Regions from separate parts of the Streptomyces deserti genome, predicted to be linked through region 3. Evidence: riboswitches for the same ligand, from Rfam matches in the RefSeq annotation. Region 3 holds a riboswitch; each other region holds the start of a gene.

Region 1 (3,263 bases), on a different contig from region 3:
GCGGCGGACCCGGCCGAGCTGCGCTGGCGCGGCGGCCTCATCATGCGCGGACTGCGCACCTTGCCGGTCACCTTCACACCCCTCCATCAGGGCAAAAGTGACACGCCTTCAACTCTGTGATCTTCACGTGATCTGCGCGGCATGAACTTGTGACAAGTGATCGTCTGCCGATACGTTCACCCATCGGCGCGGCGCCCCCGGCACCACCCGCCGCGCCGGTCACCGCTGTCTCGCGAAAGGTCTCCGTATGCTCTCCGGGAACGGTCGTCACCGTCGCCCCCGCCAGGCTCCGGCTCTCCTCGTAGCGGCCGGAGTGACCGGCTCCGCCATCGCGATCCCGTTGCTCGGGGCCACCGGCGCGAGCGCGGCCGACGGTACGACCTGGGACCGGGTCGCGGACTGTGAGACCGGCGGCGCCTGGAGCCAGAACAGCGGCAACGGCTACTACGGCGGCCTGCAGCTGTCCCAGGAGGACTGGGACAAGTACGGCGGCCTCGACTACGCCGCGAGCCCCGACCTGGCCAGCCGTTCCCAGCAGATAGCCGTCGCCGAGAGAATCCTCGCCGACCAGGGGGTCGGCGTCTGGCGCACCTGCGGACTGCTCGCCGGTCTGGACAAGGACTCGTCCTCGGCCGACATCGACACCGGGGTGGCGAGCGATACGTCCGGGTCGTCCGACTCGTCCAACTCGTCGGGTTCATCGGCATCGCCGGATTCGCCCGGCCTGCTCGACTCCCTGGATTCCTCCAGCTCCTCCAGCTCCTCCGGCTCTTCCGACTCCTCCGCTTCGTCGCCCGAGTCGACCTCCCCTTCCCCGTCGTCCGACGGGGCGTCGAACACCGGGGACGAATCGGCCAAGTCCGGCACGTCCTCCGCGTCCACGCCCACGGCTGACCCGGAGAGCGAATACCCGGACAACTCGGGTCATAACGGCGGCTCTTCGGCGCTGACCGACACCGGCGCGACCGACACCGGCGCGACCGACCCCGGGGCATCCGGCACCGGCCGGCACCGCGGCCCCAGCGCGGACGAGGCCGCGGGCGACGGGCGTACGGCCGAACCGGCGGGCCGGCACGCCTCGCGCGGTGACGCGGCCGCGCGCGACGCGATGGACGGCTCGTACACCGTGCGTCCCGGGGACAGCCTGTGGTCCATCTCCGACTCCCTTGACCTCAGCGGGGGATGGCGCGCGCTCTACGTGGAGAACGAGAAGGTCATCGGCGCCGACCCGGACCTCATCCGCCCCGGTCAGACGCTTCAAGTCGGGGTCGAACCGGGCGAAAAGTAGCGGCGGTTCGCGGTGAATGTCCCATGTAAGAGCGATGAGAGATAGATCTCAGAAGCCCTGATCGTCTTTGAAATTCCGCGGATCGCGTGTCTACGGTCGTGACCGCTCGCCATCGCGGGCCCCGGCTGCCGCAACGCCGAATCCTGCCAGCGGCCGCCCGGGAAAAGTCGTCGCGTCAAGCGCCGTAGGCAGGAGCGGGGGACCCAAGGTAAGTGCCGGGCCCAGCAGTTGAGGCTGGTTCCGGCTAGGGGTGAAGCCGTGTCCCGCAAGGGACGCGGCCGGGCAACTCAACCGGCCCGAACCCGACAGCTCACCTCGCAGGCGTCGGTGAGGGGATCCATTCATGCTGTTTTCCGGCAAGGGCAAGCACCGTCGTCCGTCCAAGGCCACCCGCGCCCTCGCGCTCGCCGGTGTCACCGGCGCCGCCGTCGCCGCCCCGCTGATGGCGGCCGGCAACGCCTCCGCCGCCACCGCCTCCGAGTGGGAGGCCGTCGCCCAGTGCGAGTCCGGCGGCAACTGGTCCATCAACACCGGCAACGGCTACTACGGCGGTCTGCAGTTCTCCGCCTCCACCTGGGCCGCGTACGGCGGCACGAAGTACGCCTCCACCGCCGACCAGGCCACCAAGGCGCAGCAGATCGAGATCGCCGAGAAGGTCCTCGCGGGCCAGGGCAAGGGTGCCTGGCCGGTCTGCGGCAAGAACCTGTCCAGCGCCGCCTACACCGGCGGCTCCGCCGACAGCGGCTCGGGCTCCTCGAACAGCACGGCCACCCGGGAGACCGAGCAGCAGCCGGCCTCCCGCTCCGCCGAGCGCCCGGCCCAGACCCAGAAGAGCCAGAAGACCGTCACCACCCCGACCGGCAAGAAGGTCAAGAAGGGTGACGGCGAGTACAAGGTCGTCGAGGGCGACACCCTCAGCTCGATCGCCCAGGAGCACGACGTCAAGGGCGGCTGGGAGAAGCTGTTCGAGCTGAACAAGGGCATCGTCGAGGACGCCAACCTCATCTACCCGGGCCAGCAGCTGCACCTGAAGTAAGCCCGAAGCAGGCCTGAAGCAAGAGGGCGCTGCTCCCCCTGACTCCCCGCCCCGGTGCGCGTTCCCCCGTACGCGCCGGGGCGGGGTTTTTCACGCGGTCGTGCGGGTTTTTCACGCGGTCGTGGGGAGAGCGTGCGACCCCGTCTTTGTTCCGTTCGGAAACAATTTACTCTCGGTTCTGTCCATGGGGTGGGCGACCGGCTGGCCGATCGCCCCGGGCCGGTTAGGCTCATCTCGCAGAACCACACGGTTCACCTCACAGAGCCATCGCGGTCCTGCCAACCCGCGTCACATCCCACGAAGGAGATGCTCGTGCCGTCCATCGACGTCGTCGTAGCCCGGGAAATCCTGGACTCCCGAGGCAATCCCACGGTCGAGGTCGAGGTCGGCCTCGACGACGGCAGCACCGGTCGTGCCGCCGTCCCGTCCGGCGCCTCCACGGGCGCCTTCGAGGCCATCGAGCTCCGCGACGGCGACTCGAACCGCTACATGGGCAAGGGTGTCGAGAAGGCCGTCCTCGCCGTCATCGAGCAGATCGGCCCGGAGCTGGTCGGTTACGACGCCACCGAGCAGCGCCTGATCGACCAGGCGATGTTCGACCTGGACGCCACCGACAACAAGGGCTCCCTCGGCGCCAACGCCATCCTCGGTGTCTCGCTCGCCGTCGCCCACGCCGCCTCCGAGGCCAGCGACCTCCCGCTCTTCCGCTACCTGGGCGGTCCCAACGCGCACCTGCTGCCGGTGCCGATGATGAACATCCTGAACGGCGGCTCGCACGCCGACTCCAACGTGGACATCCAGGAGTTCATGATCGCCCCGATCGGCGCGGAGTCCTTCTCCGAGGCCCTGCGCTGGGGCGCCGAGGTCTACCACACCCTGAAGAAGGTCCTGAAGAGCAAGGGCCTGGCCACCGGCCTCGGTGACGAGGGCGGCTTCGCC
Region 2 (3,263 bases), on a different contig from region 3:
ACAGCGAGATCGAGCGGCTGGTGCGCAACCGCCTCGACGAGATCCCGCACGAGCTGGCCAACCCCTCCCGACGTGCCGCCAAGGAGCTCTCCAAGGAGCTGTTCGCGGTGGACTCCCGCATGTCGCGCCCCCGGCAGGGCACGGAGGAGACGGTCGCCGCCATCGACTCCGCGGCCGTACGCGCCTTCTACGAGAAGCACGTCCGTCCCGCCACGGCCACCGCCGTGGTCGTGGGCGACCTCACCGGCATCGACCTCGACGCGCTGCTCGGCGACACCCTCGGCTCCTGGACCGGCTCCCCGGGCGAGCCGCGGCCCGTGCCGCCGGTGACCGCGGACGACACCGGCCGGGTCGTGATCGTGGACCGGCCCGGCGCCGTGCAGACGCAGCTGCTGATCGGCCGTGTCGGCCCGGACCGGCACGACCGCGTGTGGCCCGCCCAGGTCCTCGGCACGTACTGCCTGGGCGGCACCCTCACCTCCCGTCTGGACCGCGTCCTGCGCGAGGAGAAGGGCTACACCTACGGCGTACGGTCGTTCGCGCAGGTCCTCAGGTCCACGCCTGAGGGCACGGGTGCCGCGATGCTCGCCATCAGCGGTTCCGTCGACACCCCGAACACCGGTCCCGCCCTGCAGGACCTGTGGACCGTGCTGCGCACCCTCGCCGCGGAGGGGCTCACGGACGCCGAGCGCGATGTCGCCGTGCAGAACCTGGTGGGTGTGGCGCCGCTGAAGTACGAGACGGCAGCGGCCGTCGCGAGCACGCTGGCCGACCAGGTCGAGCAGCACCTGCCCGACGACTACCAGGCCGCGCTGTACCGGCAGCTCGCCGCGACCGGCACCGTGGAGGCCACGGCGGCGGTCGTCAGCGCCTTCCCGGTGGACCGTCTGGTGACCGTCCTCGTCGGCGACGCGGCCCAGATCAAGGAGCCCGTGGAGGCCCTCGGCATCGGTGAAGTGACCGTGGTGTCCGCCGAGTAGGGGCACGCGCGCGTAGGGGCCCTGGTGACGCAAGAGTCGCCAGGGCCCCCGTATGCCCGATTTGAGGCGGAGGTTGCCTGTCTGCCCTGTGGGATGCGCTACAAACCCCACGATTCGTTTGGGGATTGAAAGTCGGCCCGTTTAGCTTCATCCGGGCTGTCCGTCAGGCAGTGCGCCGCACCCGCGGCAGCGGACAGTCATCGCCGAGTCCCCGTACGGCGCGAGCCAGGGGAGCCGGGGACCCACCACACAGTCCCTGGGGTGAATCGGACGCCCGCGCGAGCCGCGAGGGGGTCCGTAGGAGACCTTCCTGCTCCGAACCCGTCAGCTAACCCGGTAGGCGAGAAGGAAGGAAAGGACCAGCACACTTCATGGCGTTCACCCGCGCCACCGGGAAGCACCGTCGTCCCAGCCGCATGCAGCGCAGCACCGCCCGCGCGGCGGGCGTCGCCGCCCTCGCCACCACCGGCGTCATCGGCACCGTCGCCGCCCCGGCGTTCGCCGCCGAACCCGCCGCCGAGCAGACCGGCCTCACTCCGGTCATCACCATCGGCGACTCCATAGCCGACCAGATCGACGCCCAGGCCGCCGCCCAGCAGCAGGCCGCCGAGGAGGCCGCCGCCCGGCAGAAGGCCGAGGAGGCCGCGCGCAAGAAGGCGGCCGAGGCGGCCGAGAAGGCCCGCGAGGACCGGGAGCGCGCCGCCCGCGAGGCCGAGCGCAAGCGCCTGAACACCTTCGTGCCGCCCATCGCCGGCTCCTACGTCTCCACCGGCTACAAGACCGGCAGCGCCGTGTGGTCCTCCGGCAGCCACACCGGCGTCGACTTCCACGCGGCCAGCGGCACCCCCGTCCAGGCGGTCGGCATGGGCACCGTCGTCGAGGCCGGCTGGGGCGGGGCGTACGGCAACCAGGTCGTGATCAAGATGAACGACGGCACCTATACCCAGTACGGGCACCTGTCGTCCATCGGTGTCTCGGTGGGCCAGCAGGTCACCCCGGGCCAGCAGATCGGCCTGTCCGGCGCGACCGGCAACGTCACCGGGGCGCACCTGCACTTCGAGGCCCGTACGAGCCCCGAGTACGGCTCCGACATGGACCCCGTCGCCTACCTCCGCTCGCACGGCGTGAACCTCTGACGACGGACGGCTCGGCCATGACGATGCCCCGGCTCCCCGAGCCGGGGCATTCGCCGTTTCGGGCGGCCGACTGTCCAAAAAATATGCATGGATTCCGGCCCGCCGTCGGAAATTCCAGCTCATTGCAATAGAGTCACGGAACACGCGTCCAACGTCGACGTTTCACGGGGATTAAGGCGGAGGTCGGTCATGCGTATTCCGGCGCACTCGGTATGTACGGCGATCCGGGACGACATCGTCGCGGGTGTCTACGAGCGCGGCAGCCGGCTCACCGAGGAGGTCCTCGCGCGCCGCTACGGCGTCTCCCGCGTCCCCGTGCGCGAGGCGCTGCGCACCCTGGAGGCCGAGGGCTTCGTGGTGACCCGGCGGCACGCGGGCGCGTGCGTGGCGGAACCCTCCGAGCAGGAGGCCGCCGACCTGCTGGAGATGCGCATGCTCCTGGAGCCCCTCGGTGCCTCACGCGCCGCCCAGCGCCGTACCGAGGCCCATCTGAAGGTGCTGCGCGGCCTGGTGAGGCTCGGTCAGGAGCGTGCCCGCCGGGGCAACAGCGAGGACCTGCGCTCCCTGGGCGGCTGGTTCCACGAGACGCTCGCCCAGGCCTGCGGCAGCCCCGCGCTGACCTCGATGCTGACCCAGCTGCGTCACAAGATCGCCTGGATGTACGCCGTGGAGGCGCCGGCCAACCCCGTGGAGTCCTGGGCGGAGCACGGCGCGATCGTGGACGCGGTGGCACGTGGCGACGGCGAGCGTGCCCGGGCGCTCACGGCGCTGCACACCGAGCGCGCGACGGCCGTGCACCGGCTGCGCTTTTCCGGCGGCGGTGACCGCCCGGACCGTGTGAGGACTTCGCAACATCCCGTAAACATGTCGGGCCTGCGGCATTAACACGGGCGCCGTATACAAAGAAGGGGCTATTCGGCGGGGTCTATTTCTGCTGCCCTTTTTTGGTTTCCCGGGAATTCCGGGGGCCGGCTCGGGTGAAAAAACGGCGGAGCCGCGCCACCCGGAATGGGCGACGCGGCTCCGCCTGGTGCCGCGATGTGGCTCAGACGGTCTCGGGAAGCTCCTCGAGGCCCTCGGAGACCAGCTTCGCCAGCCGGTCCAGGGCGGCGTCCGCGCCCTCGGCGTCGGAGGCGAGGACGATCTC
Region 3 (3,263 bases):
CCCGGGCCCGGCAGGCTGGTCGCATGGACGCACAGCTCATCGCCTTCACCGGGGTCGCCGCGGGCATGGTCGCCATGCCGGGCGCCGATTTCACCGTCGTCGTGCGCAACGCGCTGGTGTCGCGCCGGGCCGGTGTCGCGTGCGCGCTCGGCATCGCGGCCGGGCTGCTCCTGCACACGGCGCTCGCGGTGGCGGGGGTCGCCGCGGTGCTGGCCGCCGTCCCGGCACTGTTCCGCGCGCTGCAACTGCTGGGCGGTGCCTATGTGCTGTACCTGGGCGTACGGACCCTGTGGGCGCTGCGGCAGCCGCGGAGCGCGGCCGTCGAGGACGACGGCAGGTCCGCCCTGCGCCCGCTGCGGCAGGGCTTCGTGACGAACGCGCTCAACCCCAAGGCGCCCATCACGTTCCTCAGCCTGCTGCCGCAGTTCGTGCCCGCGGGCAGTCCCGCGCTGCCCCGGACGCTGCTGCTCGCGCTGATCGTGGTCGTGCTCGCCCTGGTGTGGTTCCCGGCCGTGGCCCTGCTGGTGGACCGCCTCGGCCGGTGGCTGCGCGGACCGCGCGCCGCTCGGGTCGTCGAGGGCGTCACCGGTACCGCACTGACGGCTCTGGGCGCCGTTCTCCTCCTCGAACCGCTGGGTGCGGCGCCCTGACGGCGTCCTGGACCGGATCCGGGCCCTGGGAAGTGTCGTGGGCCGCGTCGGCCAGGCCCGCGCGGCGCACGAGCCGGGGAAGCAGCCCCCACAGGCCGGCACAGACGAGGAAGGTCGCCGCGCCCGCGGCGAGTCCACCGGCCCGGCCGGTCGTCACGTCCACGACCAGCGTGACCGATCCGCTGAACGCGAAGACCAGCACCACCAGGCCGATGGTGGCGAGCCGTGAGGAGACCTGCACGATGCGCGGCTTCGCGCCCTTCTGGAACAGGGAGCGGTGCAGCGCGGCCGGCGCGGTGAACAGCGCGGCGGCGAGGACGGCCAGCAGGAGGGCCGTGACGTACGTGACGCGCTGGACCGTGTCGAGGGACTCGAAGCGTGACGTGAAGGCGAGTGACAGCAGGAAGGCGAACAGGATCTGTACGCCCGTCTGGGTGACGCGCAGCTCCTGGAGCAGTTCCACGAAGTTGCGGTCGGCGCGTTCCAGCGGCGTCTCGTTGCGTGCGGTGCAGGGACGGTGCTCGGCCATGGGGGCACGAGTAGCCACCTGAGCCCGAATCACGCCCCGGCGGGGCGGCGGCACCCCGAGACGCCGCCGCCCGCGCGGATCACTTGACCCGGCCGTACCAGACGCTCTTGGTCCAGATCTTCTGCAGCCGCACCACGTCCCCGGTCTTCGGGGAGTGCCAGATCCTGCCCTTACCCGCGTAGATGCCGACGTGGTAGACGTTGCGACCCGAGTGGAAGAACACCAGGTCTCCCGCCTTGCGGTTCTTGGCGGAGATGTGGCGCGTCTTGTTGTACTGCTGGGCCGCCGTACGCGGCAGCTTCTTGCCCGCCTTCTTGAACGAGTACAGCGTGAGCCCCGAGCAGTCGAACCTGTGCGGTCCGGCGGCGCCCCACTTGTAGGGCGAGCCCTTCTTCGAGGCAGCGATCTGGAGCGCCTTGGTCGCCGGTGAGGCGGCCTGGGCCTCGGAGGTGAATCCGGGAGCCACGATCGAGCCGCCCACGGCGGCGATGGTCAGGGCCGAAGCCGTACCGGCTCGGGCCATCAGCGACGGGACACGATTGAGCGCAGTCATGCGCAACCCTTCGTCAGCCGCCTGTGAAGGATGACCTGTCGGATTCGGGCTGGCGAAGTAGCCCGGCCGCAAGCGAGCTTGCGGCTTCACCCCAAGGGCTGCTCGGAACTCACGCTCCGGCGACCCGTCGTGCTTGGGTCCTCCACTCCTGCCGATCCACTCCTGTCGACCGGTCATCCGGGCGGCGGCAGGACTCGGCGTCCGCCCGGACCGCCCCGCCGCGGCGGCGGGGGCTTGTCGTCAGACACGGATCTTGACTCATGGATGTCCGAAAATCCCAACGGAACCGGGGATTTGTGTTGTTACTCACCACTCACCCGTTCGGGTGGACAGCGTTGTGTTCGAGTCGCTGTCTACGGGCCCGAGGGGGCTCGGACCAGCGGCGGAATGTCCCATTCCGTCCGTGAGCTACGCGCGTTGCGCAAGCCTGACGGATCGAAAACAGTAGGTCTGGCTACTCCGAAAGGGGGTACGTCGTTCGGTCCGTTTGGAGTCGGGCCCGGACGCCTCGCCGATGGGGCGGGCGTCCGGACCGGTGGGGGAGCGTCAGATCCCGTTGGCCGGAGGAAGGGTGACGCGGGCGGTGCGCCGTTCGCCGTCCAGGACCCGCAGCGCCCGGGCCAGCGTGGCCGCGTGCAGTTCGCTCTCGCCCCGCTGGTGCATCACGGCCAGCGCGTCCCGCAGGGCGACCGCCTTGCCGACCAGGGCCTGGGCGGCGCGCAGTCCGCGGTAGGTGTCGCCGGGCAGGGCCGGGTTGATACGGCCGAGCAGGTCCACGACGTCGAGGTAACGGTCGATCAACTCCGCCTCGGCGCGCGTCAGCGCGGGCAGCGGCGGAAGTTCGGGTGGGAGCATCTGCTCACCTCCCGGTGGGCGGGGCGAGCGTGGCTTTGCGGCTCGGGACGATCCGGTCGGCCAGGCCGTACTCCACCGCTTCCTCGGCGTCGAGGACCTTGTCCCGCTCGATGTCCGCGCCGACCTGCTCGCGCGAGCGGCCCGTGTGCCGCGTGAGCATCTCCTCCAGGCGGGCCCGAATGCGCGTCAGCTCGTCGGCCTGGATCGCCAGATCGCTCGCCTGCCCGCGCACCGGATCGGGCACCTCGGGCTGATGGATCACCAGACGCGCGCCCGGCAGCACGAATCGCTTGCCCGGCGTGCCCGCCGCCAGCAGCACCGAGGCGCTCGCGCCGGCCTGGCCCAGGCAGATCGTCTCCACGTCGCAGGTGACGTACCGCATCGTGTCGTAGATCGCCGCCATGGCGTGGAAGGAGCCGCCGGGGGAGTTGATGTAGAGCGAGATGTCCCGGTCGGGGGCCTGGTGTTCGAGGTACATGAACTGGGCCATCACGTCGTTCGCCGACGTCTCGTCGATCTGCGTCCCGAGGATGACGATCCGCTCCTCCATCAACTTCGAGTACGGATCCATCGTCCGTTGCCCGAAGCCCGTGCGCTCCGTGAACTCGGGCAGGACGTGGCGGGCGGACGGTCGGGTCATGGCGAACCCCTCCTCGCGGGCGGTGCCGTCTCCGGC

Evidence for each region. A riboswitch is a leader RNA that binds a small molecule or an ion and turns the genes downstream of it on or off. The one in region 3 is predicted to bind cyclic di-AMP.
Region 1: it holds a riboswitch for cyclic di-AMP, as region 3 does, so the genes downstream of both, ACYVMZ_RS22905 (transglycosylase family protein) here and ACYVMZ_RS08595 (C40 family peptidase) in region 3, are expected to answer to the same signal.
Region 2: it holds a riboswitch for cyclic di-AMP, as region 3 does, so the genes downstream of both, ACYVMZ_RS30435 (M23 family metallopeptidase) here and ACYVMZ_RS08595 (C40 family peptidase) in region 3, are expected to answer to the same signal.

The regions. Positions count from the first base shown of each region.
Region 1 covers NZ_BAAGRZ010000014.1:92,195-95,457, reverse strand. Annotated here, with positions in the region: gene ACYVMZ_RS22915 (cytochrome P450 family protein) at 1-120, shown strand, start outside; gene ACYVMZ_RS22910 (transglycosylase family protein) at 248-1,288, shown strand; cyclic di-AMP (ydaO/yuaA leader) riboswitch at 1,459-1,627, shown strand; gene ACYVMZ_RS22905 (transglycosylase family protein) at 1,632-2,324, shown strand; gene eno (phosphopyruvate hydratase) at 2,637-3,263, shown strand, end outside.
Region 2 covers NZ_BAAGRZ010000025.1:108,724-111,986, reverse strand. Annotated here, with positions in the region: gene ACYVMZ_RS30440 (M16 family metallopeptidase) at 1-980, shown strand, start outside; cyclic di-AMP (ydaO/yuaA leader) riboswitch at 1,172-1,337, shown strand; gene ACYVMZ_RS30435 (M23 family metallopeptidase) at 1,352-2,116, shown strand; gene ACYVMZ_RS30430 (GntR family transcriptional regulator) at 2,306-3,001, shown strand; gene ACYVMZ_RS30425 (HPr family phosphocarrier protein) at 3,162-3,263, opposite strand, start outside.
Region 3 covers NZ_BAAGRZ010000003.1:73,511-76,773, forward strand. Annotated here, with positions in the region: gene ACYVMZ_RS08585 (LysE family translocator) at 24-650, shown strand; gene ACYVMZ_RS08590 (DUF6328 family protein) at 583-1,179, opposite strand; gene ACYVMZ_RS08595 (C40 family peptidase) at 1,259-1,732, opposite strand; cyclic di-AMP (ydaO/yuaA leader) riboswitch at 1,736-1,926, opposite strand; gene ACYVMZ_RS08600 (hypothetical protein) at 2,279-2,587, opposite strand; gene ACYVMZ_RS08605 (ATP-dependent Clp protease proteolytic subunit) at 2,592-3,227, opposite strand.